DNA from 4 places in the Psychrobacillus sp. FSL K6-1267 genome. Region 3 is predicted to be linked to each of the others. Evidence: riboswitches for the same ligand, from Rfam matches in the RefSeq annotation. Region 3 holds a riboswitch; each other region holds the start of a gene.
The links. A riboswitch is a leader RNA that binds a small molecule or an ion and turns the genes downstream of it on or off. The one in region 3 is predicted to bind cobalamin.
Positions count from the first base shown of each region.

Region 1: it holds a riboswitch for cobalamin, as region 3 does, so the genes downstream of both, MHB55_RS01115 (ribonucleoside-diphosphate reductase subunit alpha) here and MHB55_RS03495 (ABC transporter substrate-binding protein) in region 3, are expected to answer to the same signal.
Region 2: it holds a riboswitch for cobalamin, as region 3 does, so the genes downstream of both, MHB55_RS20990 (hypothetical protein) here and MHB55_RS03495 (ABC transporter substrate-binding protein) in region 3, are expected to answer to the same signal.
Region 4: it holds a riboswitch for cobalamin, as region 3 does, so the genes downstream of both, MHB55_RS19685 (hypothetical protein) here and MHB55_RS03495 (ABC transporter substrate-binding protein) in region 3, are expected to answer to the same signal.

Region 1 is NZ_JBBOOR010000001.1:206,532-212,690, forward strand. Features, by position in the region: gene MHB55_RS01090 (DedA family protein) at 1-132, shown strand, start outside; gene MHB55_RS01095 (undecaprenyl-diphosphate phosphatase) at 142-969, shown strand; gene MHB55_RS01100 (sensor histidine kinase) at 1,006-2,652, opposite strand; gene MHB55_RS01105 (response regulator transcription factor) at 2,655-3,359, opposite strand; gene MHB55_RS01110 (DUF418 domain-containing protein) at 3,467-4,669, shown strand; cobalamin riboswitch at 4,877-5,055, shown strand; gene MHB55_RS01115 (ribonucleoside-diphosphate reductase subunit alpha) at 5,214-6,159, shown strand, end outside.
Region 2 is NZ_JBBOOR010000001.1:4,082,572-4,088,730, forward strand. Features, by position in the region: gene MHB55_RS20980 (AraC family transcriptional regulator) at 1-284, shown strand, start outside; gene MHB55_RS20985 (MFS transporter) at 493-1,725, opposite strand; cobalamin riboswitch at 1,828-2,016, shown strand; gene MHB55_RS20990 (hypothetical protein) at 2,245-2,463, shown strand; gene MHB55_RS20995 (hypothetical protein) at 2,809-2,985, opposite strand; gene MHB55_RS21000 (metal ABC transporter solute-binding protein, Zn/Mn family) at 3,320-4,237, shown strand; gene MHB55_RS21005 (metal ABC transporter ATP-binding protein) at 4,249-4,998, shown strand; gene MHB55_RS21010 (metal ABC transporter permease) at 5,014-5,907, shown strand; gene MHB55_RS21015 (metal ABC transporter permease) at 5,900-6,159, shown strand, end outside.
Region 3 is NZ_JBBOOR010000001.1:678,592-684,750, forward strand. Features, by position in the region: gene argS (arginine--tRNA ligase) at 1-1,041, shown strand, start outside; gene MHB55_RS03475 (DUF2975 domain-containing protein) at 1,301-1,783, shown strand; gene MHB55_RS03480 (helix-turn-helix domain-containing protein) at 1,793-2,014, shown strand; gene MHB55_RS03485 (immunity protein Imm33 domain-containing protein) at 2,167-2,796, shown strand; gene MHB55_RS03490 (DUF1963 domain-containing protein) at 2,827-3,507, shown strand; cobalamin riboswitch at 3,664-3,805, shown strand; gene MHB55_RS03495 (ABC transporter substrate-binding protein) at 3,923-4,876, shown strand; gene MHB55_RS03500 (FecCD family ABC transporter permease) at 4,881-5,864, shown strand; gene MHB55_RS03505 (adenosylcobinamide amidohydrolase) at 5,866-6,159, shown strand, end outside.
Region 4 is NZ_JBBOOR010000001.1:3,842,775-3,848,933, reverse strand. Features, by position in the region: gene MHB55_RS19715 (GNAT family N-acetyltransferase) at 180-926, shown strand; gene MHB55_RS19710 (DegV family protein) at 950-1,798, opposite strand; gene MHB55_RS19705 (nucleotidyltransferase domain-containing protein) at 1,945-2,742, shown strand; gene MHB55_RS19700 (GNAT family N-acetyltransferase) at 2,745-3,251, shown strand; gene MHB55_RS19695 (spore germination protein GerW family protein) at 3,265-3,666, shown strand; gene MHB55_RS19690 (VanZ family protein) at 3,688-4,161, opposite strand; cobalamin riboswitch at 4,297-4,487, shown strand; gene MHB55_RS19685 (hypothetical protein) at 4,659-5,198, shown strand; gene MHB55_RS19680 (ABC transporter substrate-binding protein) at 5,202-6,140, shown strand.

The DNA.
Region 1 (6,159 bases), 470 kb from region 3:
GTAGGGTCAGCAGTTGGTGAAAATTGGGAAGATATCGTAGGGTATATGGATATCTATTCGAACGTAGTTTATATTATTTTAGCAATTGTAGGTATTGCATTTTTAGTATGGTATTTTAAAAAACGTGACTAAGGAGATCTTATGGAAATTCTAGAATTATTTAAAGCACTAATATTAGGTTTTGTAGAAGGTATGACAGAATTTGCTCCAGTATCATCTACGGGTCATATGATTATTGTGGATGATATGTGGCTGCAAACAAAAGATTTTTTAGGGGAATATTCAGCAAATACATTTAAAATTGTTATTCAACTTGGGTCGATTCTCGCTGTAGTTGTTGTTTTTTGGAAAAGGCTACTAAGTTTAATAGGCTTATATCGAATAAAGGATGCGCCAAAAGGTGAACAGTTAAAACTGACTCACGTAATTGTTGGTCTTATTCCGGCTGGTGTACTTGGTGTGTTATTTGAGGATTATATCGATGAGCATTTATTTACAACAAAGACGGTTTTAATAGGTTTAGTGCTTGGTGCTATTTTAATGATTATAGCAGATAAGTTAGGACCTAAGCATCCGAAAACGAATACACTAGACAAGATTACATATAAGCAGGCGATTCTTGTAGGGCTAATACAATGTCTATCATTATGGCCAGGGTTTTCTCGTTCTGGATCAACTATTTCCGGTGGGGTATTATTAGGGATGAACCATAAAACGGCGGCAGATTTTACTTTCATCATGGCTGTGCCGATTATGGCAGGGGCAAGCTTCCTTTCTCTTTTGAAAAACTGGGAATATGTAGAGATGGATCACATTGGCTTCTATGCAGTGGGCTTTGTCAGCGCATTTGTTTTTGCATTAATATCGATACGCTTCTTCTTGAAACTGATCGATAAAGTCAAGTTAACTCCGTTCGCAATTTATCGTATTGTATTAGCTGCAGTACTAGCAGTTATTATATTTTTATAAGAAAAACAAAAAGCATTGGGAGCTCCCAATGCTTTTTTATTCTATTGGAAAAGTGACGGTCACCAGTGTTCCTATTTTTGAGGATTCTACCAGTATCGTTCCGTTATGTGCTTCTATTAGTTGCTTGGAGATTGCTAAACCAAGCCCAGTGCCCGAAATTTCAGAGGTAGTATTTGTACCTCTATAATAACGGTTAAACAAGTTGTCTAAAGCTACCTTTGGAATACCAGGTCCCTCATCTCGGATGACCAGACAGGCTAAGCTATCTTTTTCATAAATTTCTAAGTGTACCTTGGTGCCCTTCGGAGTATGTTTTACTGCATTTCCTACAAGATTGTCGAGAACCCGTTCAAATAGCTTTGCATCTAAATAGACGGTAATATCCTTGTTTCCTATAGGTTCTTGAATATCATTCCAATCACAGGCGTAAACATAGGACCTTAAAAAATCAAAGAGATTCAACTTTTCTTTGTTAAGTTGAATCGCATCGTTTTTCAACTGGTAAGTATATGTCAAATCCTCGATTAACGCATTCATATAAATAGATTTTTCCTGCATTGTTTTAGCGAAACGTTGTACCTCTATGGGGGTCCATGTGTACTCATTAGATGATAGCATTATAGAATATCCATAAATAGAACTAAGAGGGGTTTTTAAGTCGTGAGAGAGACCAGTGATCCAATCCTCTCTTAGTTTTTCCGTTTTTATTATTTTCTCTTCGTTACTTTTCAATGTATTTGCTAATCTAGCTAGTGACTTGTCCACTTCCTCGTATATACGGTATTTTCGTTTAAATCTACCGGATTTTGGGGAACGTAATTTTTTGTCATTTGGAGGATCGTAGTCCTTTACGCTTAATTTTTCAATTCTATGTAAGAAATATAGTAAGGGACGACCAAATCGATATCCAATCCAAATGGAAAAAAGAATAGTAAAGATAAACAGGAAGAGATGGAACGCTAAAATGGAGAACACTAGCTTTTTCATAGTATCTATTAAGGCTGGTTCAAAGGGATGGTAATTAGTATTTGGCATTCGTACTACTAGGACTTTTCCATTTTCCATCGTTTGAAAGGCAGTAATTTCTTTTCTTTCAAAGTAATCCTGACTATTTGTAACTATCTCCATGCTACTTAATGCTTTATATACATCTCCATAAAGGATTTCTTCTCTTATCCCATCTTGGTTATATATTTCAACGGCTGCATCTACAGATGAAAACTCCTTTTCCAGCTCATCGTTCATTTGAATTTTATTATTAATGTAAAGTTTACCAAGCAACAAATCTACAGGTTGGTTTTCTATGAAAAGTAAGAACAGCTGGTCTGTTAACTCCCAAACAGCGTGATCTTGTTTCTGTATGGCAACCCATTCAATAGATAGTATTTCTTGTTCAGTAGTTGCAAGTACTTCGCCTGCTTGGTCTACAAGATATAAATGGCCGGAGTTTTGCTTAGCCAATTTAATAAAGTCCTCCGAAAATGCATAGCTGCCATCCGGTTGTTTTGCAATGTCACTTTCTATTTCAAAGGCTTCCAATGCACGAATATCTGAGATAGCTTCCTTTGAAAGCAGGTCGAAAATGATATAAGCAAACATTCCAAATGTGACTAAAAATAATACAGCATAAAATACAACAAAATAAACTAAAAATCTTAGAGATATTTTACTTGAAAGTCTCATTACTATTTCTCCTCGTTTACGAGCTTATAGCCAATCCCTCTAATTGTAATCAGCTGTTTAGGATTACTAGGGTTTTTTTGTTCAATCTTCTCTCGGAGTCTCCGTATATGTACCATGATTGTGTTGTCATCTATATAACTGTCTTCTCCCCAGATAGAAAGAAAAATTTGCTCCTTAGATAAAATCTGTCCGGCGTTTTCACAAAATAGGAGTAGTAAATGAAATAGTTTGCCCGTAACAATGCTTTTTTCTCCGTTCACAGTAAGTTCTGCGCTTCCTTTATCTAACAAAAAATGGCCGAATTTATATACTTTTTCATCGGAAGCTTTAAAGGAAGAAGTATAGCGTTTCATGTGTGCTTTCACTCGAGCAGCTAATTCCAGTGGATTAAAAGGTTTTGTTATGTAATCGTCAGCTCCATTCATAAATCCTCTTATTTTGTCAGCATCACTTTCTTTTGCTGTTAGAAAAAATATAGGAGCATCGGATTTAAACCGAATTTGTTTAGCTAAATCAAGTCCCACTCCATCCGGAAGCATTATATCGAGAATATATAAATCATAATGCATATTGGAAATATAATTACTTGCCTTCTGGTAAGTTTCACAAATAACAATATGTCGAAAATTTTCTTTTCTTAAAATAATTTCTACCATCTCAGCGATAGCAAGCTCGTCTTCAACTATCAAAATATTAGTTTCTTCCATTAGTAAATCACTCCTAGAAATATTTAAGGTTTCTGTAAGGTTAGTTTCAATTTATTATAAGCTTACCATTTTATACTAACTAAGAGATATTTTTAGGAGGTTTCATGATGAGAGAAGAAAGAGTGCGTTTTATAGATGCTTTAAGAGGAATCAGTTTGTTTGGTATATTATTAGCGAATTTGTTAATTTTCCATTACGGTATATGGGGAAAGGAAGAATTAGAGTACTTTACGGCTTCTGCCACAGACAAGACTATTTATGCTATTCTTAAAATAGCAGTAGAAGGTAGTTTTATGCCGATATTCACTTTTTTGTTTGGTTTTTCATTAATAAAACTAGCAGAATCAATTAAAAAAAAGAAAGGAAAAGTAAAAAGGCATTTATGGAGACGTTTTATATTTCTTTTTATTCTAGGTTTACTTCATTCAACCTATTTATGGGAAGGGGATATTCTAGCCTTTTACGGGTTAATGGGATTATTCCTATTACTTTTTTTAAATAGAAAAAAGAAAACTTTAATTATATGGGGAACGGTTTTGTTTGTATTGACTGGTGCTCTTAGTTACGGAATGGAAGAAAAAAGTAAGGAAGAGTTGGAAAAGCAATCATTATACATAAAAACCACAAATGAAGTCTATCAAAATGGCTCTTATGAGGAAATTAAGCAACACAGAAATACAGAGGATCCACTGTATTTTGAAAGTGAAGGGGAGAAAGTATTTTTTAGCTTGTTTATGCTTTTGTTTGGACCATTGTTGACGTCACCGATGTTTTTGTTTGGTATGGCAGCTGCAAAGGGTGGCTTATTTCTACACATGGAACGAGAACAAAAATGGTATATATTAAGTATGGCTCTTTTGCCAATTAGTTTACTTTTAAAATCTATCGCTATTATTGGAGAAGAAACAAATTGGACAGCAGTTCTATTACAAATGGGTACACAATTACTGTGTATATCCTATATTGGTATATTTGCTATCCTATTTATAAAGTTCTCAGGTAACAAGGTTTTCATTGGTTTTGAAAGTGTTGGGAAACTTTCTTTAACAAATTACATTATGCAAAGTGTTATTTGTACTTTTATCTATTACGGATACGGTTTAGGACAATTTGGCTCTTTGGGCATGCTAAATAGTGTCTTGCTGGGCTTTGTAATTTTTGTTCTACAGTGTATAGGTAGCTACTACTACTTGAAGGTATTCAAACGAGGTCCCTTGGAAATGATTCTTCGAATGGGAACAAACCTCTCCTGGAGCGGTCATATGAAAGCTAAGAAAAAGAAGGTAAAGCTGCAAGGTAAGCCTGTATGAATAAATACGAAAGTAAGTTTTCATAATACGGCTACGAAAGCTTATAAAATTTATATAGAATAGAGATTAGAAAGAGCGATTAAAGGGATATGAAATTAGTTTAATGTACAGAAATAAAGCTGTGTATCAAACGTCTAGTCTTTTTACCTATGTACAAGTTTAAACACAATATGTTAGGGTATATAAGTAATCAAAACACAATATATAGTATTTATACGATGAAAAGGTACCGTTATGGTTTAAAAGGGAATTCGGTGAAATACCAAAGCTGTCCCCGCAACTGTAAGTGTGGACGACTGTTGAATATGCCACTGCGATTTTTCGTGGGAAGGCCAGCAGAAGGAAGAAACACGAGCCAGTAGACCTGCCTGTTTATCGGTGAAGCAACACTTTCTTCGGGGGTTGAGAGGTGGGGGCGAGAGACTCTATCTTTAAACGAACGATACGTCTTGTTGTTTCCTACTTTAAAATCGTGAGCGATGACTCAGCCGAAGAGGCTAGAGCCATCGCTTTTTTGTTATGTAAAGACAGGGAGGAACTCTAAATGACCACTATTTCAAACACAGAAAAACAACAGGTACTATACCAATTAACACAGGAGTTTGGGGAAGAAAAGATAGCACCATTAAGGAGGTCACATGACAAGTGGCTACAAAAACACCCAGAGGGCAATATTGCTAGCTGGTCTAAAGCCATGTCCTTAGAGTCACTGAGCTTTCTTGATGAACATGAACCTTATTGGACATTTGTAGCGGCTCGAATCTATTTAGCAGAAGTATATTCGCAACAAGCGGAACGAAGAAATACAACGGCAGATGCAGTCTATACAAAGTTTGCAGATAACGTTCAAAAGCTATCGGCTAAGGGAATTTATGATTCTCGTATCATAGAAACCTATTCTACAGAGGAATTAGAGCAATTAGCAGAAATCCTCGTTACTGAAAGAGATTTCCTCTTCACATATATAGCTTTAAAAACGCTTTTAGATCGTTATGTAGCGAAGGATTTTGATAAGACTATTGTAGAATTGCCACAAGAACGCTGGATGATTATTGCAATGACGCTAATGAAGGACGAAAAAGAAAACCGCATAGAAAAAGTTAAAGAAGCCTATTGGGCGATGAGCAATTTATATATGACGGTTGCTACTCCTACTCTTTCTAATGCAGGAAAGCCACACGGGCAGCTTTCTAGCTGTTTTATCGACACGGTTGATGACAGTCTACAAGGAATTTATGATAGCAACACAGACATAGCCACACTTTCTAAGTTTGGAGGAGGAATAGGCGTTTATATGGGCAAGGTCCGTAGCCGTGGCTCTTCTATAAGAGGTTTTGTGGGAGCGTCTAGTGGCGTTCTTCCATGGATAAAGCAACTAAACAATACAGCTGTCAGCGTAGATCAGCTAGGCCAACGTCAAGGTGCAGTAGCTGTTTACTTGGATGTGTGGCATAAAGATATATTTACATTTTTAGATTTAAGACTAAATA
Region 2 (6,159 bases), 3.4 Mb from region 3:
CGGTAAATTTTGACGAGGGAACAACGATCCCAGAGGGAATTCTTAAGTTTCATGTCAAAGCTTCTACATATGCGGTATTTAAAACACCTATGGTTCCAAAAGAGCAATTTGTTTCCTCTATCAAAGGAACTTGGCAATATATTTTAGAGGACTGGCTACCAGACTCTCATTATGAAGTAGATGAAGATAGCTATGATTTTGAATACTATGATGAACACTGCCATGATTGGGAGTACGACAAAATCTACATGGAGATATACCTTCCGGTTAAGGAGAAACAATAAATATAGAACAAGTTTATTTTCCGATTTAGGAGGTTGCTTTTAGCCGGAGAAAATCCAGCTCAAACAAGCATATGTAGAATTTCTTTCTATTTGCTAAATAGAACTGGTTATCAATACTCCATCAGGTTTCCTCCATACAAAAAAGACCATGAACATAGTATTGTGTTCATGGTAGCTAAAATTTCTATACCTGCTGGTCTTTATATTGTTATTCCCGACCCTTAGCTTTCTTCAAAAGTATGTGATATAAAAACAGGACTGGACTTAAAATTACGGCACTAACAATGATGGCAGTCCTAATGGCAAAGGTTGTGGCAATATATCCAATAACAGGCCCACCACTTATTTGTCCAATGGCATCCACTTGACCTTTGACTGAGAAAAACGTTGCTCGAGTCGAGGAATCTGGAATGATTTTATTTAACCAAATATCCTCCAATGGGTACATTACTTTTCGACTCACTTGAATTAAGACATAGCAAATAAACAAGCCAATGAAATACTTCGAAACTGCAAAGCCGATTAATGCTACCACTATACTGAAGCTACCAATAAAAAGACCGATATATATCGTTCGCAGATCCTGATAAATTGTACTTTTATTTAGAAAGTGAAGTATTGCAAATGACACGAGTACTATCACCAGCTGAATACCACCAGTCAATAACACTAGCTGTTCATTTGGCAAACTGGTTATTCTAGCCATCTCCAGTAGATGGGTAAGCCACAAACGATCAAAGCCCTCGCTATAAAAACCTATAAACAGAGCAATTAGAAATAGCATTCGCAGGATAAAGCTTGCTTTTGAATAATGAATGATTTTCCCTAAACTCTCTTTCATTGTCTCCAATGTATTAATTCTTTCAGTTATTTTTATTGGTTTAAAATGATTCTCTTTCATAAAAATTATAAGAAAAATAGCCAAGCCTATCATACATACGCCTCCCATAATAATAGGAAGATTAATCATGTAGTAACCGGTTAAAATACTTAACGGAATGGCAATTAATTGACCCAAATTTCCAGCCTTAGCTCCCCTCATATATGCTAAAGAGGCCTTCTCTTCTCCTATTTCATCTGCAATCCAAGCTTGCTGTGATCCGCTTGTAAAGGTATAGCCTATCCCCCATGCCACCTGGGCCAATAAAACCGTTATAAAATAAGGAAACAAACCCTCCAATAAAAAACCCGTCCCTATCAAAAAATAACCAATAATAATGGACAGCTTCCGGCTTTTTAAGTCAGATATGACGCCTGTTGGAATTTCAAAAAGAAATACGGTTAGCTCTAACACAGTTCCCACTAAAACAAGCTGCAACGGATCCAGCTTAACAACGCTTACTTGGTACAACAGATTGACTGTAAATATATAAGTAAAAAATAATTGCGATAGAAAGCAAATATGAATATACAGCCGATACGAATCTTTCATTCTAATCATTTCCCTCACCTCTCTATTGATTATAAAAAGGGAAACCATCGGCCGCTTATCCAAATTTGCTATAATGAATACCTTTCTTTATGTTATAGTGAAAGAACAATTAAATAATGTGTAGATTTAGGTGTTCTTTTGTTAGCAAGAGAACTTAAAAGGGAAGTTCGGTGAAAGACCGACGCTGTCCCGCAACTGTAAATGGGAGCGATTCTTTATAAACCACTGTAAGGTTACTACGGGAAGGAAAGAAGAGCGATGAACATGAGCCAGGAGACCTGCCTATTTCAAGTACACACCACAAGCCTACGCGGATAGGGGGTGTTAAGTGCAGCTATGTACAAGCAATAGCTTGAAAATACTGTCGTACGAAAAACATAATAAAATCACTGGAGCTATTGGGCTCCTGTTTTCAGCGTGGATTTTATTGAGTTTCCAAGCGTACTGACCATTAAATCATACTAACTAGCATCTTCTTTTTTATAAAAGAGGATGCTTTTTTATGTTAAAGGCGAAAGGATTTTGAAAATGAGAAAAGAGAATTTTATTGAACAATATAAACAAGTATTAATGACAAATTATGTTGCAAGTACATCAATATCTCTACAGTCTATCTATGATGAAATGAAAAAAGAAATTGAACTTAGTTCAACCTGGAGTATGAACGAAAAAAATATTTTTCTTCAAAATCTCATTGATGCCCATCATCAGATTAAAAATGAAATTTCAGGGAAATTGGAGGAATAAGTAAGGCGCATTCGCACGCTTCCAAAATGGTTTTGCCAATATTAACTTTGAAAAAAAGAATATATCTAAATTCTAGCTCCATGAACCCAGTGTTCAATTTATTTGGTTCGTCCAACAATCATCATTCATTGTATCTATTTATCAAACCAAAAGGCTCTCTTCTAGGAGTGGCAGGCGGAGACTACAGTGGAGGATCGCAAGCCACGGGTACCGCTCGCCGCGCCGAACGCATCCGCCTAAAGCTAAATCAAGCATGTCCCGAGTCATTTCAATACAAGTAGGATCTTAATTAAGGATATAAAAAACGAACCAAATGAGATTAATCATGTGGTTCGTTTTTTTGATTTAAAGGTCTTGGTAATCCCTTTGATATTTCCCGCCGTCTTTAACTTCTGAATGGTACAAAGCTTTAAGAGCAAAGCTTTTTTCTAGGTCATGCTCCTTCATTACTTCCTTCAATCTTTTTGCTAAGTCAGGACTAAATTTTACTAGCTCTTCCATTTTAGATTTTGAATATTGCATATCGTTACCTCCCTACTATCATTGTTCATACAGTATAGCACTTGTATAAAATACATACGAAAAAATAAAGGTTTTTCGAGTATCTCCTTTTTGGAATTCTTTCTAAACAAAATGCCCCTCACTTGCGTATTCTGCCCCAGATTTTCTTAACAACATATAGTCACCTTTTTTTCATTTTTACATAAAGTACTTTGACAATTCAAAAAAGAAGTGTTAACCTATTGAACAAATATTTCCTTAAGGAAATTTATTATCATAAAAGAAAATAATATTTTTTTAGTCTAAAAGTTTCCTTAAGGAAATACTTTATAACAAAGGAAAAGGAGTGTGCTAAGTGAAAAAGATCTTATTTTTATTTATTGTGGCTGTTTTATTGGTTGGCTGTGGTAACAATAACGCAGGGGGTTCTGGGGAAGAAAAACCACTTGTCGTTACAACTACAGGGCAAATTGCAGATGCCGTAAGGATAATTGCTGGAGATTCTGTGGAGGTAAAATCCTTAATGGGCCCTGGTGTAGATCCACATCTTTATAAGGCTACTCAAGGCGATTTACAAGTATTAGAGGATGCAGATATTATTTTTTATAATGGTCTAGCTCTTGAGGGGAAAATGAGTGATATTTTTGAAAAAATGAAGAAGGACAAATCTGTAGTGGCTATTGGAGAAGTAGTTCCGAAAGATAGAATCTTAAATGACGAGGCTCATCCAGAATTATTTGATCCACATATTTGGTTCGACATTGAGGTTTGGAAATTGGCTACACACGAAATCACAAAATCACTTACGGAGGAATTTTCCACTGATGGAGATCAGTTTGCAGAAAACGAAAGAAAGTTCTTTGAGGAACTAGATGAGCTAAATGGTTGGACGAAGGAACGCATTAGCGAAATCCCCGAAGAGCAACGGGTTCTTGTTACCGCTCATGACGCCTTTAATTACTTTGGTGAAAGCAATGGGATGGAAGTTCGAGGATTACAAGGTCTTAGTACAGATGCTGAATACGGTCTAAAGGATATACAGAATATCGTTAATTTCTTAGTAGAACAAAATATTAAAGCGGTCTTTATCGAATCCAGTGTGTCAGACAAAGCCATGAATGCTGTAATTGAAGGTGCGAAGGAAAAGGGACACACCATACAAATTGGAGGAGAACTGTACTCGGATGCAATGGGAGCTGAAGGTACAGAAGAAGGAACTTATATCGGAATGTATAAGCATAATGTCAATACGATTGTTGATTCACTAAAATAGGAGGTAGCAAAATGAATGCATTACAGGTAAAGAGCTTATCTGTTGCTTACGAGGAAAAAGTTGTGTTGAGCAACATCAGTCTAACCATTCCGAAGGGACTAATCACAGGGATTATTGGACCAAACGGAGCAGGGAAATCTACATTGATTAAAGCCGTGCTAAATCAGCTTCCAAATAAAACCGGCTCTGTTGCAATATTAGAGCGTCCGCTGAATCCAAAGGATCATATTGTTGGATATGTTCCTCAGCGTAATGCCGTAGATTGGGACTTTCCAACAAATGCATTAGACGTAGTATTAATGGGCCGATATGGACATATCGGCGTGATGAGAAGACCTTCTTTAAGAGACAAACAAATAGCGCTGAATTGCTTAAGAAACGTAGGAATGGAAGCATTTGCAGAACAATCAATAGGGCAGCTTTCCGGAGGGCAACAACAGCGTGTGTTTTTGGCTAGAGCTCTGGCACAGGAAGCGGAGGTTTACTTCATGGATGAACCATTTGTTGGAGTAGACGCTGCAACTGAAAGAACAATCATTTCCATCTTGAAGGAGTTAAAATCACAAGGAAAATCAGTGTTCGTCGTTCATCATGACTTACAGACAGCAGCTGATTATTTTGATTGGATTGTGTTATTAAATAAAACAACTATAGCTTCTGGTCCTACCGAGGTTACCTTTACACCAGATAACCTACAAGAAGCATACGGTGGTAAGCTATTTTTTATGGATCAAGCTAAGTCAGGAAAAAATGACTTATGAAAGAGGTGACTATTAATGTTATCCGGTAATCTTCTTTGGGTTCTCACTGGAGCTATTCTTTTAGGGGTAGCAGCCGGTTTAAACGGTACATTTGCTTTTCTTCAAAAGCAAAGCTTAGTAGGAGATGCAGCCGCTCATGCTGCACTTCCTGGTATTGCCCTTGCTTATTTAATTTTTGAGAAAAAGGATTTGCCTATCCTCATGATAGGCGCTGCTATCACTGCTGCACTTTCTGTATATATGATTCAATGGATTGTGAATCATTCTAAGCTGAAGGCTGATGCCGCTATTGGATTAATATTATCCGTCTTTTTTGGAATAGGCATTGTATTAATAACAATTGTTAACCAAAGTGGCACTGGTAATCAAAGTGGTTTAAATGACTTTATCTTTGGTAAGGCAGCAACGATGGCAAAAAGTGATCTTATTTGGCTATCTGGCAGCGCCGTATTAATAATCCTTATGTGCTTGTTGTTCTTCAAGGAATGGAAGCTTATGATTTTTGATCCCATCTTTGCAAAGGGGATTGGATTACCTGTGGAGCGTTTACGTACGTTGTTGACCGCATTGACTGTTTTGACAATTGTTACCGGTATTCAGGCAGTAGGGGTTATTTTAATGGCAGCCATGCTTATAATACCTGCAGCCGCTGCAAGATTTTGGTCCAGTCACCTTGGGATAATTTTGGTCACGAGTGCCTTTTTTGGGGCTTTATCGGGAGCTCTCGGCACTATGATTAGCTCTCTACGTACTGGCTTGTCCACTGGGCCAATAATCGTTTTAGTAGCCGCAGCTTTGTTTTTAATATCTTACTTTCTCGCTCCAACAAGAGGGTTACTTTCTAAAATACGTAAAAAGCGTTCATTTAAGCGGCAGCGCATAGCCCAAGAGGTGACAAGCAATGAATGAATTTTGGGTTCTTTTAACTGGCTCCCTTGTCGGAATTACTTGTGGCCTAACGGGGGTCTTTCTAATCCTCAGAAAAACTGCCATGATAGCGGATGCCATTAGTCATACAGTGCTGTTTGGAATTGTAGTTGCCTTCATGGTTACACAATCTTTAAATGGCGTTTGGATGCTAATAGGTGCGGCTCTCGCAGGGCTACTGACCACTTTTCTAGTACAGGTGCTTCAATCAGGAGGATTGCAGGAAGACGCGGC
Region 3 (6,159 bases):
ATTGCTGCTGACATTGCAAAAGAGCATGGGGATAAATTTGTTCATATGTCAGATGAGGAACGTTTCCAAGCATTCCGTACACATGGTTTAAAAGTTGAATTGGCGAAGCTTCAAAAGGATCTATCAGACTTCCGTGTAAGCTTTGACAATTGGTTCTCGGAAACCTCCTTATATGAAGGCGGAAAAATTGATATTGCATTAAACAAATTACGTGAAAACGGTCATATCTTTGAAGAAGAGGGGGCAACCTGGTTACGCTCTACTACATTTGGAGATGATAAGGATCGTGTACTTATTAAAAGTGATGGCTCATTCACTTATTTACTTCCAGACATTGCATACCATGAGAATAAGCTGGCTCGTGGCTTCGATCAGCTCATTAATATTTGGGGAGCAGACCATCACGGATACATTCCGCGTATGAAGGCTGCTTTTGAGGCACTTGGATATGAACGTGAAAAGCTAGAAGTATCTGTTATCCAAATGGTTCAGCTATATAAAGACGGCGAAAAAATGAAAATGAGTAAACGTACAGGTAAAGCTGTAACGATGCGTGAGCTTGTGGAAGAAGTAGGATTAGACGCTGTGCGTTATTTCTTCGGTATGCGCTCTGGTGATTCTCATATGGACTTTGACCTTGATTTAGCCGTTTCTCAATCCAATGAAAACCCAGTGTACTATGCGCAATACGCACATGCTCGTATTTGTTCTATTTTACGTTCTGCAGAAACACAAGGAATGAAGGCGTCTACAAATTCCTTGGAGTTATTGCAAAGCGAAAAAGAACTTGATCTATTGAAAAAAATCGGTGACTTCCCACAAGTTGTAGCAGATGCAGCGAAACTTCGTGCACCTCACCGTGTAGCAACCTATATCCAGGAACTAGCAGCAACATTCCACAGTTTCTATAATGCAGACAAAGTACTAAACGCTGACAATGTACCTCTTTCAGAAGCACGTCTTGCGCTAGTAACATCTGCACGCCAAACAATTGCAAATGCATTAAAACTAATAGGAGTATCTGCTCCAGAAAAAATGTAATTAAAATTCCTAGAGGCATTAAGAAACCAATTCTTAATGCCTCTTTTGTTTGTTTATTAGTGTAATCAAACAGATTAAATAGGAAAATAACAAGTTTATAAAAAGCAAGAACTTGAGCCAAGATGTTCCGAATGATGTCTGCACGTCACCACATTTTCATTTATCAATAAAAATACTTTAAAAAACAATATTTATTTATTCTAAAACGATAAATCTTATAATATAATTATATTGAATTATATTTAAGTGAGGTGCTTTTATGAAAAAAGGAACAACATTATTTTTAAAGATGGCAATTATTGTTATGGGAATTCCCGTTCTGGCTTTGTGTATCTTTTTGGTACCTGAAATAGCAAATTTTGCAGAAGAATTATACCCTGACATTCCATATCTCAAATATCTCGTTTTTATCGATTTGTATGCAACGGCTATACCTTTTTACTTTGCTTTGTACCAAGCTTTTAAACTTTTAAGTTATATTGATATGGGTAATGCTTTCTCGGAAATATCTGTAAGAGCGTTAAAGAATATTAAATACTGTGCACTGGCAATTAGCTCTTTATATGTATTAGGCATGCCACTATTTTTTCTTGTGGCAGATAAGGATGACGCTCCAGGAGTTATAGTAATCGGGCTTATCATGATTTTTGCCTCTATGGTAATTGTCGTTTTTTCAGCCGTTCTCCAAAAACTTTTACAAGAAGCTATTCATATAAAATCTGAAAACGATTTAACGGTCTGAGGTGAAAATATGGCGATTATTATTAATATCGATGTGATGTTGGCTAAAAGAAAAATGAGCGTAACAGAACTTTCAGAGAGGGTTGGAATAACAATGGCTAACCTTTCTATATTAAAAAATGGTAAAGCTAAAGCAATTAGGCTTTCTACATTAGAATCAATTTGTAAGGCTTTAGAATGCCAGCCTGGGGATCTTTTAGAATACAAAAGAGATGAAGAAGCTCACGAATGAGTAAAGTTCCCTCAATAAGAAGGAATTATTTTTGAAAACGCGAAGTAATAAATTAGGAACTAACTCATTGGAGGGCTTTAATCAATGGATTAATGCCCTCTTTTTTATATTCAAGTTAGAATAGGCTTATAACGATGCAAGGAGGAAGCGAAGTGCCATGGTATATAGATAGTGCCTATAAAAGAAATAAGGATGCACCCTATACTTTTTATATTCCTAGCAAAGAAGTGATAGGTAATTTAAATATAGGAGATATGGTCAAACTAATCTTTGAAATCGAGACAAGAACAGACGGGTATGCGGGAGAAAAAATGTGGGTTGAAATTACTCATAGGGATATGGAGAACTTTAAGGGAATTCTTACGAATGATCCATTTAATCTAAGTGAGTTAAAAAGAGGACAAGAAGTATCATTTCGGACAGAACATATTTGTGACACGGAGTATAATGATCCGTATTCATCCAAATGGGATTACTATTTTGACACAAAAATAATTGTGAGCAAAGATGTTTTGGAGAGAGATGAATTTAATTTTATGTTAAGAGACGAGCCAAGGGATGAGCAAGACTCTGGTTGGTCTGTATTAAGTGGTTATGAAGATGATGAATTTTTAAATAATCATGAAAATCTGCAATATATATCTATAGGGGTAATTTTAAATATTGATGACTCTATTTTAGCTTTTATTGAAGATTTACCCCTCTGTGCATATGAGAGAAATGACAATGGCGCATTCTACAAAATAAATGATTATGATTGGGAGTCCTACTTAAGTGAATAAGCTTGGACATAGATTTAGGAGGTAATTGCGTTGAATATTACTCAATTAAAACAATCACTATTTAAACGAGCTACGATTTTTGAAACAGGAGGATCTCGGCCGACGGAAGAATTGGGAGAGAGCTGGATAGGAAATGTTATGTGGGGTAGCGGAGAAAATAAATCTCCTCAGTTTGAACCAATATGTACTATATTTCTAAAGAATTTACCTTATGTACCGAAGGAGCTAAAAAACATTCAGTTAATCACTGTTTATATGGATTTTAATGTATATAATCATTTAATTGAAGATAATTTAGCTTCTTTTTTTAAGATAAATTGTTTTACTAATATTAATGAAATACAAAAGATAAATGAACAATCTTCAAGAATGAAGTCTTTTCCATTAAAACCAATATTAGTTGAGAACGATACCCCAGCATGGGATTCAGGAGATATAGAACCAGAAATTCAAGATGAAATTTTACGTCTTGAATTGGAGAGTGATATAGAGTATTACGACGATATCGTCGAAAATATTTATCCCATGCACAAGGTTGGTGGATATCCATCCTATACACAGAGCGGAGTCTCATATGGTGAAGATTATCCGTTTGTCTTTCAGATAAGCTCTGATGCCAAGGCGCAATTCAATATAGTAGATAGTGGCAGTTTTTATTTTTTCTACAATCAAGATAAACAAGATTGGATTGTGTACTGCGATTTTTATTAATAGTCCAGTGATTACTCATAGATTACAAGGTTAAGGAATTAATGTTTCGCTAAACTCGGAAAATTGCTTGATATTAATTTATTTCTCGAATTTCTCTTCTAGTCTCCATCTCGACAACATTTAATTATAAGGTATAATAAATGCAAAGCAGCAATGGAATATTTTTTGCGTAAAGGTGCTCTAGTTACGGATTGCTAGAGTTAAAAGGGAAGCTGGTTAAAGTCCAGCGCGGTCCCGCCACTGTTAGTGATGCATATGCATCATAAGCCAGAAAACCTGCCCTTACGTGCATACCCATTACCTACGCGGATAGGTCTGGTGTAGGTCAGCTATCGGTATTTTGTGGCAGATTTATACCTATCTATCTCTCATCCTAGGATGGGAGATTTTTTATTGATTTTAGGAGGAATGAAGGATGAAAAAGTTTTGGTTAATTATAGGAATGACCTTGCTTGTGTTAGTTGGATGTAATGAGCAAGAGACACTTCCATCAGAAAAAGAAGATAGTTCAGAAATTGGAAATTCAGAAACTGCATTTCCGCTTACATTGACGGATGCTGTAGGCCAAGAAATCACATTAGAGGAAGCTCCGAAGACCATTATTTCCATGATTCCAAGTAATACGGAAATTCTATTTGCATTAGGGCTTGATGAGGAAATTGTCGGCGTTAATGATTACGAGAGCTATCCAGAGGAAGCCTTAGAAAAAGAAAAAATTGGTGGCATGGAGTATAACATTGAAAAAATTATCTCTTTGAATCCGGATATTGTCTTCGCTCATGAGTCCGTAGTAGGAATGGCTGACGCTGGGTTACAACAGCTACGAGATTCTGGTGTAAAGGTTTATGTAGTACAGGATGCAAAGGATTTTAACTTAACCTATACATCCATCGAGCAGATTGGTCGTGCAACAGGCAAAAATGAGGAAGCACAGGCCATTATAAAGGATATGAAGGCAAAGGTTGACGAAATTCAAGAAAAAGTTTCAAAAGTAGAAACAAAGAAAACAGTTTTTGTAGAAACCTCAGATGTGCCTGAGATCTATACTCCTGGTAATAATACATTTATGCAAGAAATTCTAACGATGGTCAACGCAGAAAATATCATGGCTGACCAAGAGGGCTGGTTCCAAGTCAGCCCAGAAGAAATTGTAAGTCGTAATCCTGATGTTATGTTAATCACGTATGATTACGTGGATGGCATTGTTGAAAAGGTCAAGCAACGTGATGGTTTCGATACAGTGACAGCTATTAAAAATAATGCAGTAGTACAAGTGGATGAGGATACCACAAGTCGCCAAGGTCCACGTTTAGTAGAAGGTTTAGAGGAAGTGGCGAAGGCTATCTATCCGGAGGCATTTAGTGAGTAAATCAATGATCGGTTACATTCTGTCACTGGCTACGTTGGCTGTAGCCATTTGGCTAGGTGTATCGGTCGGATCTGTAAAGGTGCCGATCAGTACTTTATGGGATACAGGAACAGATGCGATTGCAACTAATATAGTATGGAAGATTCGCATGCCGCGGGTTATACTCGCAGGATTAGTCGGAGCATCCCTGGCAATAGCGGGAGCGGCCTTTCAAAGCTTGCTTAAAAACCCACTAGCCGACCCTTATACACTGGGAGTGTCGTCCGGAGCATCTGTTGGTGCAGTGGCTACACTCTTTTTTGGAATTTCGGTACCTTTCTTAGGAATGTTCACCTTGCCTGTTTTCAGTATGGTAGGGGCATTAGTTACAATGCTCATCGTTATTTCCTTCGCAAGGCTAGTAGATCGCGCGATGAAAATGGAAACGATTATTTTAACAGGTATTATATTTAGCTCATTTCTTGGTTCAGTCATTTCCTTAATGATTGCTCTGACAGGTGAAGAGCTACGGCAAATTATTGGTTGGCTGTTAGGCAGTGTATCTATGAGGGGCTGGAGCTATGTTCAGATGGCATTGCCATTCATGGTAATCGGTTCACTATTACTATGGTTAAATCGTAGGGAGCTAAATGCCATGCTCTTTGGAGAAGAACGAGCACAGCATCTAGGTGTGGATGTAAAGAAGCGTAAAATGATGATATTAATTGGTGGGTCAATGCTTACAGGCACAGCCGTATCAGTGTCTGGAACCATTGGTTTTGTTGGATTGGTAGTGCCACATATGACTAGACTTTTATTTGGCTCCGATAACCGGCACGTGCTTCCTTTGAGCTTTATAAATGGAGCTTCTTTATTGATCATTTGTGATCTTGTATCCCGTACGATTATTTCTCCAACAGAGCTTCCAATAGGGGTAATTACTGCGTTTATAGGGGCACCTGTTTTTGCTTTTATCTTCTTTAGACAACGTAAAAAAGGAGGCGCTTAACTTGCTAGAAGTAAAAAATATTTCTGGTGGCTACGATCAAAAGCTAGTAGTGGAGGACGTTTCCTTTCAAGTATCAAAAGGAGAAATGCTAGGAATATTAGGACCAAATGGGAGTGGAAAATCTACTCTCCTTAAACTAATGAGTGGCATACTCACACCATCATCTGGAGAGGTACTAATCGAAGGTAAGCTGTTAAAGTCCTTTGCCTCGAAGGAGCTAGCGAAAAAGTTGGCTGTGCTTCCACAGCTGCACAATCAGGCTTTCTCACATACCGTTCGAGAAACAGTTGCACTT
Region 4 (6,159 bases), 3.2 Mb from region 3:
AATGCGTAGATTGTAGTAAACTGCCGCGTTATTGTCGTAAAGCATGGCCAGATTGTCGTAAAAACCGTGGGGATTGTCGTAAACGGGGTCACCTAGAGCAGTTAAGCTCCCAAGTTTCGCAGAGAAAAGGATTTTAAAGCTTCTATCTCGAATAAATGCTAAAGAGGGGGTATAGCAAGATGAAATGGCTTGTATTGTTTGCAGGAATTGTTTTATTAGGAGGTAATATTTATGGTGTATACGACATGTATCAGCCAAAAGTAGGGCCTCTAGGCGATGTGAAATTTTCTGCACATGTTTGGATTAGCATCTTTGTTAGCGCATTAGTAGGAATTCTTGCGATTGCTCAATTCTTTATATTATTGGGCTATGATCTACGTAAGAAGAGGTTTCCGAGGATGGAAACAGAACGATTTTTATTGCGCCAAATAGAAGCAAGCGATGCGCAAGAGGTATTCCATTATTTTTCACAGGACGAGGTCATGAAATATTATGATTTAGATGTCTTAAAGGATATTAGCGAAGCAAGAAAAATAATTGATAACTGGCAAAAAAGGTACCATAAAAATGAGGGGTTACGTTGGGGAATAGCAACTAAGAAAGACAATAAGATTATAGGAAGCTGCGGCTATCATAATTGGGAAAAAGAACATTTTAAGGCGGAAATCGGTTTTGAGGTTACGCCAGAGTTTTGGAGAACTGGAGTAATGACAGAGGTTTTAGAGCCAATTTTAAAACATGGTTTTGAAAAAATGGATCTGCATAGAATTGAAGCACTATATGACCCGGAGAATATTGCTTCGAGAAGAACTTTAGAAAAGGCAGGATTTGTATACGAGGGGACATTAAGAAAATCAGCATTTGAAAAAGGCCGGTTTTGTGATGCTGCTATTTGCTCCTTATTAAAAGAAGAGTTTGCGAAATAGCAGCAAACCCTCCACTTTATATATTAATATTTTACCCAGCTTAGTCCAGTTGTACCTTCCCCTGCGTGAACTCCTACACAGGCGCTCAACGGGATAACAATTACCTTTAGCTTAGGGAATTCCTGCAGAATTTCTTCTCTCCAGGTTTTAGCATCTTTTATATTGTTGCAATTAATCACTGCGACTTCTGGAATTTCAGCTTTTTTCATATCATTTCGAAGTAAGTCCATTACATAATTCTTAGCTCTTTTATCAGCACGTACTTTTGCTTTCATAACAACTTTTCCGTTATCAAAGGAAATGACCACTTTTATATTTAATAGATTACTCAGAAAGGCTTTAGTGCCAGATACACGGCCACTTTTATGGAGCTGAGTTAAGCTAGATGGAATAAAGGACAATTCGGAGTTTAATGTCATGTTTTCAATATGATTCACGACTTCCGCTACGTCATGGCCTGCCTCTACCATGCTTTTTCCGACTTCGAGCATTTTGACCATCGGATAAGAGCCTATCTTAGAGTCTATTGAATACACTTTAAAATTTGCCATTTTAGAGGCGGTTTGTGAACTGTTGTAGGTTCCTGACAACTCACTGGAAGTGTGGACAGCAATAGCACATTCGTATCCTTGTGCTTTCAAGTCTTTATACAATTGTACCATCTCACCAATCGGAGGCTGAGATGTTTTAGGATGAACTTTGGCGGTTCTTAATTTGTCGTAGAATTCATCGTGTGTCATATCAATTGTTTCTTTGAATGCACCCTCTTCAAAAACAATATTTAATGGCAAGACATGTATATTATGTTTTTCTATAAATGATTGTTCCAATAAAGCAGCAGTATCAGTTATCCAAGCAACTTTTTTATTCACAGTTTGATAATCTCCTCACTAAAAATTAATTTGTTAGCGCTAATGTAACCTAGTCTTATTTATTGGAATAGTGTTACTTGTCATGTTTTGTCGAAATTTCGGAACCTGGGACATATTTTGAACATATTTAGAAGGAGGAAACAACAGTGGGATATGTATTGCCGCATCCTGTTCATGACATAATGCAAAAATATTTACAGGCATTAAATGCCTCCTTACCAAGTGCCTTTATTGAAGGTGTTTATATGTATGGTTCTATTGCGTTAGGAGCTTTTGATGAAAAGAAGAGTGATGTAGACTTTATCGTTTTATTAAAAAGATCGGCAAATGAACAAGAAGTAGAAATTATAAAAGAGATCCATTTTCAAATATCTAAAGAGAAATTAGGGGCTCGGATGGATGGAATGTATATTCAAACAGCTGACCTGGGTAAAACAAATGATATTCTCCTGCCGTATCCTTATTGCTCAGATGGTGAAGTAAAAATTGGTCATTGGGATATCAATCATGTTACTTGGTGGATTTTAAAGAAACATGGGATTGCATTACAAGGAAGACCAATTCATGAGTTAAACATTTCTACTAAATGGGAGGATGTCTTAGGAACGTTAAAATATAACATCAACGAATATTGGTATAAGAAATCAAAAGAAATACCTAATTCAGTGCCTGATGATATGGTGGAGTTTGTTACAACTACTATTTGTAGAATTCTTTATTCTCTAAAGTTCCAACAAATCATTTCAAAAAAAGAAGCACTAGAAAAGGGATTAGTTATATTACCTTTTCGATGGCATACTTTACTAAAAGAAGGGATGAGGATTCGGTCATCAGAGCAGCTCCCCTCACTATTCGACACAGAAAGCTCTCGTGCAGAAACCTGCAAAGATTTTATATTATACACACACGAAATATGTAATGAAGGTTATTTTTTGGAGGTTTAGGAATGGATATTAGAAGATTAACAGATGTAGATGCCATTGCTTATTGGGAACTAAGGCTAGAGGCTCTGCAAAACAGTCCAGAAGCGTTTGGAACAAGCTATGAAGAAGCTCTTCAAAGAGAAAATCCAATTGAACGAGTAAAAGGTAATTTTAAGGTAAATGGCAATTACACGTTCGGTGCGTTTGAAGAAGATAAATTAATTGGTATGGTTACTCTAGCACAAGAGAGTTCCTTAAAAATGAAGCATAGAGCAAATATTTTTGCAATGTATGTAAGCTCAAAGGGAAGAAGAAAAGGTGTAGGAAAGGCCCTAATGGAGCGAGCCATTAACCAGGCAATAGAAACTAATGAAATAGAAAAGATTAATCTATCTGTTGTGTCGAATAATGAATCCGCAAAAAATTTATATTTACAATTAGGTTTTAAGGTATTTGGAGTAGAAGAAATGGCTTTAAAGGATAGAGACGTCTATTACGAAGAACATCACATGACACTTATTCTAAATTAAAGGAGATAATTTAATGGAGGAAAAATCAAGTAACCTAGAAAAACAAGGGGGAAAGCTACCATTGTTTCAATCCCCAGTCCGTTCCATTTTCGAAAAGTTTTCCAGAGAAAAAGATGTGTCTCTTATATACGGAGAACCAATTGTATTGGAGAACAAAAGGATCTTACCTGTTGCCAAAGTTAATTATTTTGTAGGTGGAGGCGGAGGTGGAGGTAACACGATTTCAGATGAAGAAAATTCTACAGGTCAAGGAGAAGGAGGCGGTGGTGCCTTTTCGATAAAACCGGTTGGAATATATGAAATCACTGCGGAGGAAGTTAAATTCAAGCCTGTCCTTCCGTTTAATCAAATACTTACTGTTTTTTCAGTAGTCACGCTAGGGATTGTTTTCTTGTTGAGAAAAAGATGTAAATAGATAGGGAAAGAACGCTTCCTTCTAAAGGTTAGCGTTTTTTCTATGCTTCAACCATTGAACAAACGTTAGCAGAAGCATGACAAAAATAGCCCCGCCTGTATCTAATAGAACATCCTGAAAAAGGGCAGATCGTCCACTCGTAAAGGATTGATGGAATTCATCTGCGACTGCTAGAAGAAAGGTAATCATTATTGCAGTAAGTTTTCGATACTTCCTCTTCGGCAAAGCAATATAAATAGCTAAACTAATCAAACCAAAATAAAAAAAGTGGACTCCTTTTCTTATTAAGAATTCGACAAATGCATAGTAGCCACGTTCCTCGACAGAGACATAGAATCCCCAATAAGGAATATGAAATAATGATAAAAAAGACTCCAATGGCTTGTTTGGAAGCCATTCTTTAAGCACGGCTACCAAAGACTGTTGCTCGGAAGTCTGCCCGGAGGCTATAAATACAAAGACAAGTAAAAGTAAAAGTGGAATAAATTTTTTCATATAAAAACAGTAGCATAAATTGAATGAGAAACAAAATAATTGCAGACTTTATAGCTAATAAAAGAGTAAAAAGCTGGTTGTTTCACAAGCTTCTATCACCAATTGAAAGGCTATGGTACACTTACGATAAGTGAATAATTTTTGCAGGGAAAAGGTGCTGACTTGTCAGCTTAATTAGGGAATTCGGTGAAAAACCGAAGCTGTATCCGCAACTGTAAATGCTGATGAAATAAGAAAAATACCACTGTTGGCTAAAAGCCAATGGGAAGGTTCTTAGAGTAAAATGATGCATGAGCCAGGAGACCGGCCTTTTCTTGAACGTATAAATACTCTTCGGAAGTTAAGGGGTTGTACGGCACGTTTCTATTTTCGATTAAATTTCTAACGATAAATAGGTATTGCGCCGCCCTTTTTTAGGGTGGCGTTTTTTTGTGCTGTAAGAAGTCGAGTATTGTATTGCCGAAAATTCACAAATAACTTGGAAAGGGGGCAGAGCATTGAAAAAAGACATGCGATATATTTGTTATCCATTTATGAGAGAAAAGCCGTCTACAGTAGACTTTGAGATTCGAACAGACTCATTGACCACACGTATTGGATTGGCCGCATCTTTAACAAAAGATATTCCAAGAGTTTACGAGGATTTAATGTATCTGGCACCGATGGCATATCACGTAAATGGTTCTGTTAGAGGGAAGCTAGCAATCAATGAAAAGGATTTACAAATTCTAAGTGATATGTATGATTTCTACGTAAGTGAAGTGGAAGGAAGAGTAGATATATTCGTACTTCCACAAGGCTCAACAGCTGCATGTGAATTACACGTGTGTCGTAGTGAAGCAAAAAAATCTGTAAGGGCTTTACATAAAGTTTCATTAGAAAGAGAAGTACCAGAGATTTTGTTTGATTACACACAGCTATTAGCAAATGTATTGTTTGCAATGGCGGTATATGTAAATAAGCATCATGGAGTAGAAGAGATTCAATTTGTCAGTAAATCATATCCGATGAGAAAAAAGAAAAAAGTGGAGGATTAACAAATGAATAAACAATTAAGGAATTGGTTAGCGGTACTAATACTTTCTATCTTGCTTGTAGGCTGCCAAGAGGCTGAAAAAAATACAGCTGTTGAAACAGATTCTGTACAAGAAGTAAAAGAATATACTGTAACGGATGATATGGGGAAAGAAGTTACATTCGAAGAAGTTCCGGAAACGATTGTGTCTCTACAACCAAGTAACACAGAAATCCTGTTTGCCCTTGGTGTAGGAGATAAAATTGTTGGAGCTACAGAATACGATACCTATCCAGAAGAGGCACTAGAAATTGAACGAGTTTCCGATTCTATGAAGTTCAACGCAGAACGTATTTTAGAGATAAATCCAGATGTTGTAATTGCTTATACAACTGGATCTGAGGAAGAGCTTAAAGTGTTGGAAGACGCGGGGTTAGATGTTTTTGTCATTCAATCGGCGCTATCATTTGAAGACGTCTATGGAGATATTGAACAGTTGGCCGCAGTAATGGGAGTAGAGGATAAAGGAACCGATCTTGTTGACTCTATTAAAACTACTATTCAAAGTGTTCAGGACAAAGTATCAGGTGTAAGCGATCAGAAACACGTCTACTTTGAAATAAGCCCATCTCCAGAAATTTTTACAACAGGAAAAAATACTTTCCAACAAGAAGTTTTGAGTAAAGCTACAGTTGTAAATATTTTTGGAGACCAAGAGGGATGGATTAAATTATCTGAGGAAGATGTCATTAAGAAAAATCCTCCGATTATCTTGACTACCGTAAATTATGTAGAAGATCCAATTGGTGAGATTAAGGCTCGTCCAGGCTGGAATCAGTTGGAGGCAGTGCAAAACAACGCCATTTTCCAATTAGATCAGGACATTATGTCTCGCCCAGGACCACGAATTGGTGAAGCTGTAGAACTAGTAGCTAAAACCGTTTATCCAGAGATATTTGAATAAAGTAGAAGTTGGTCTCGTT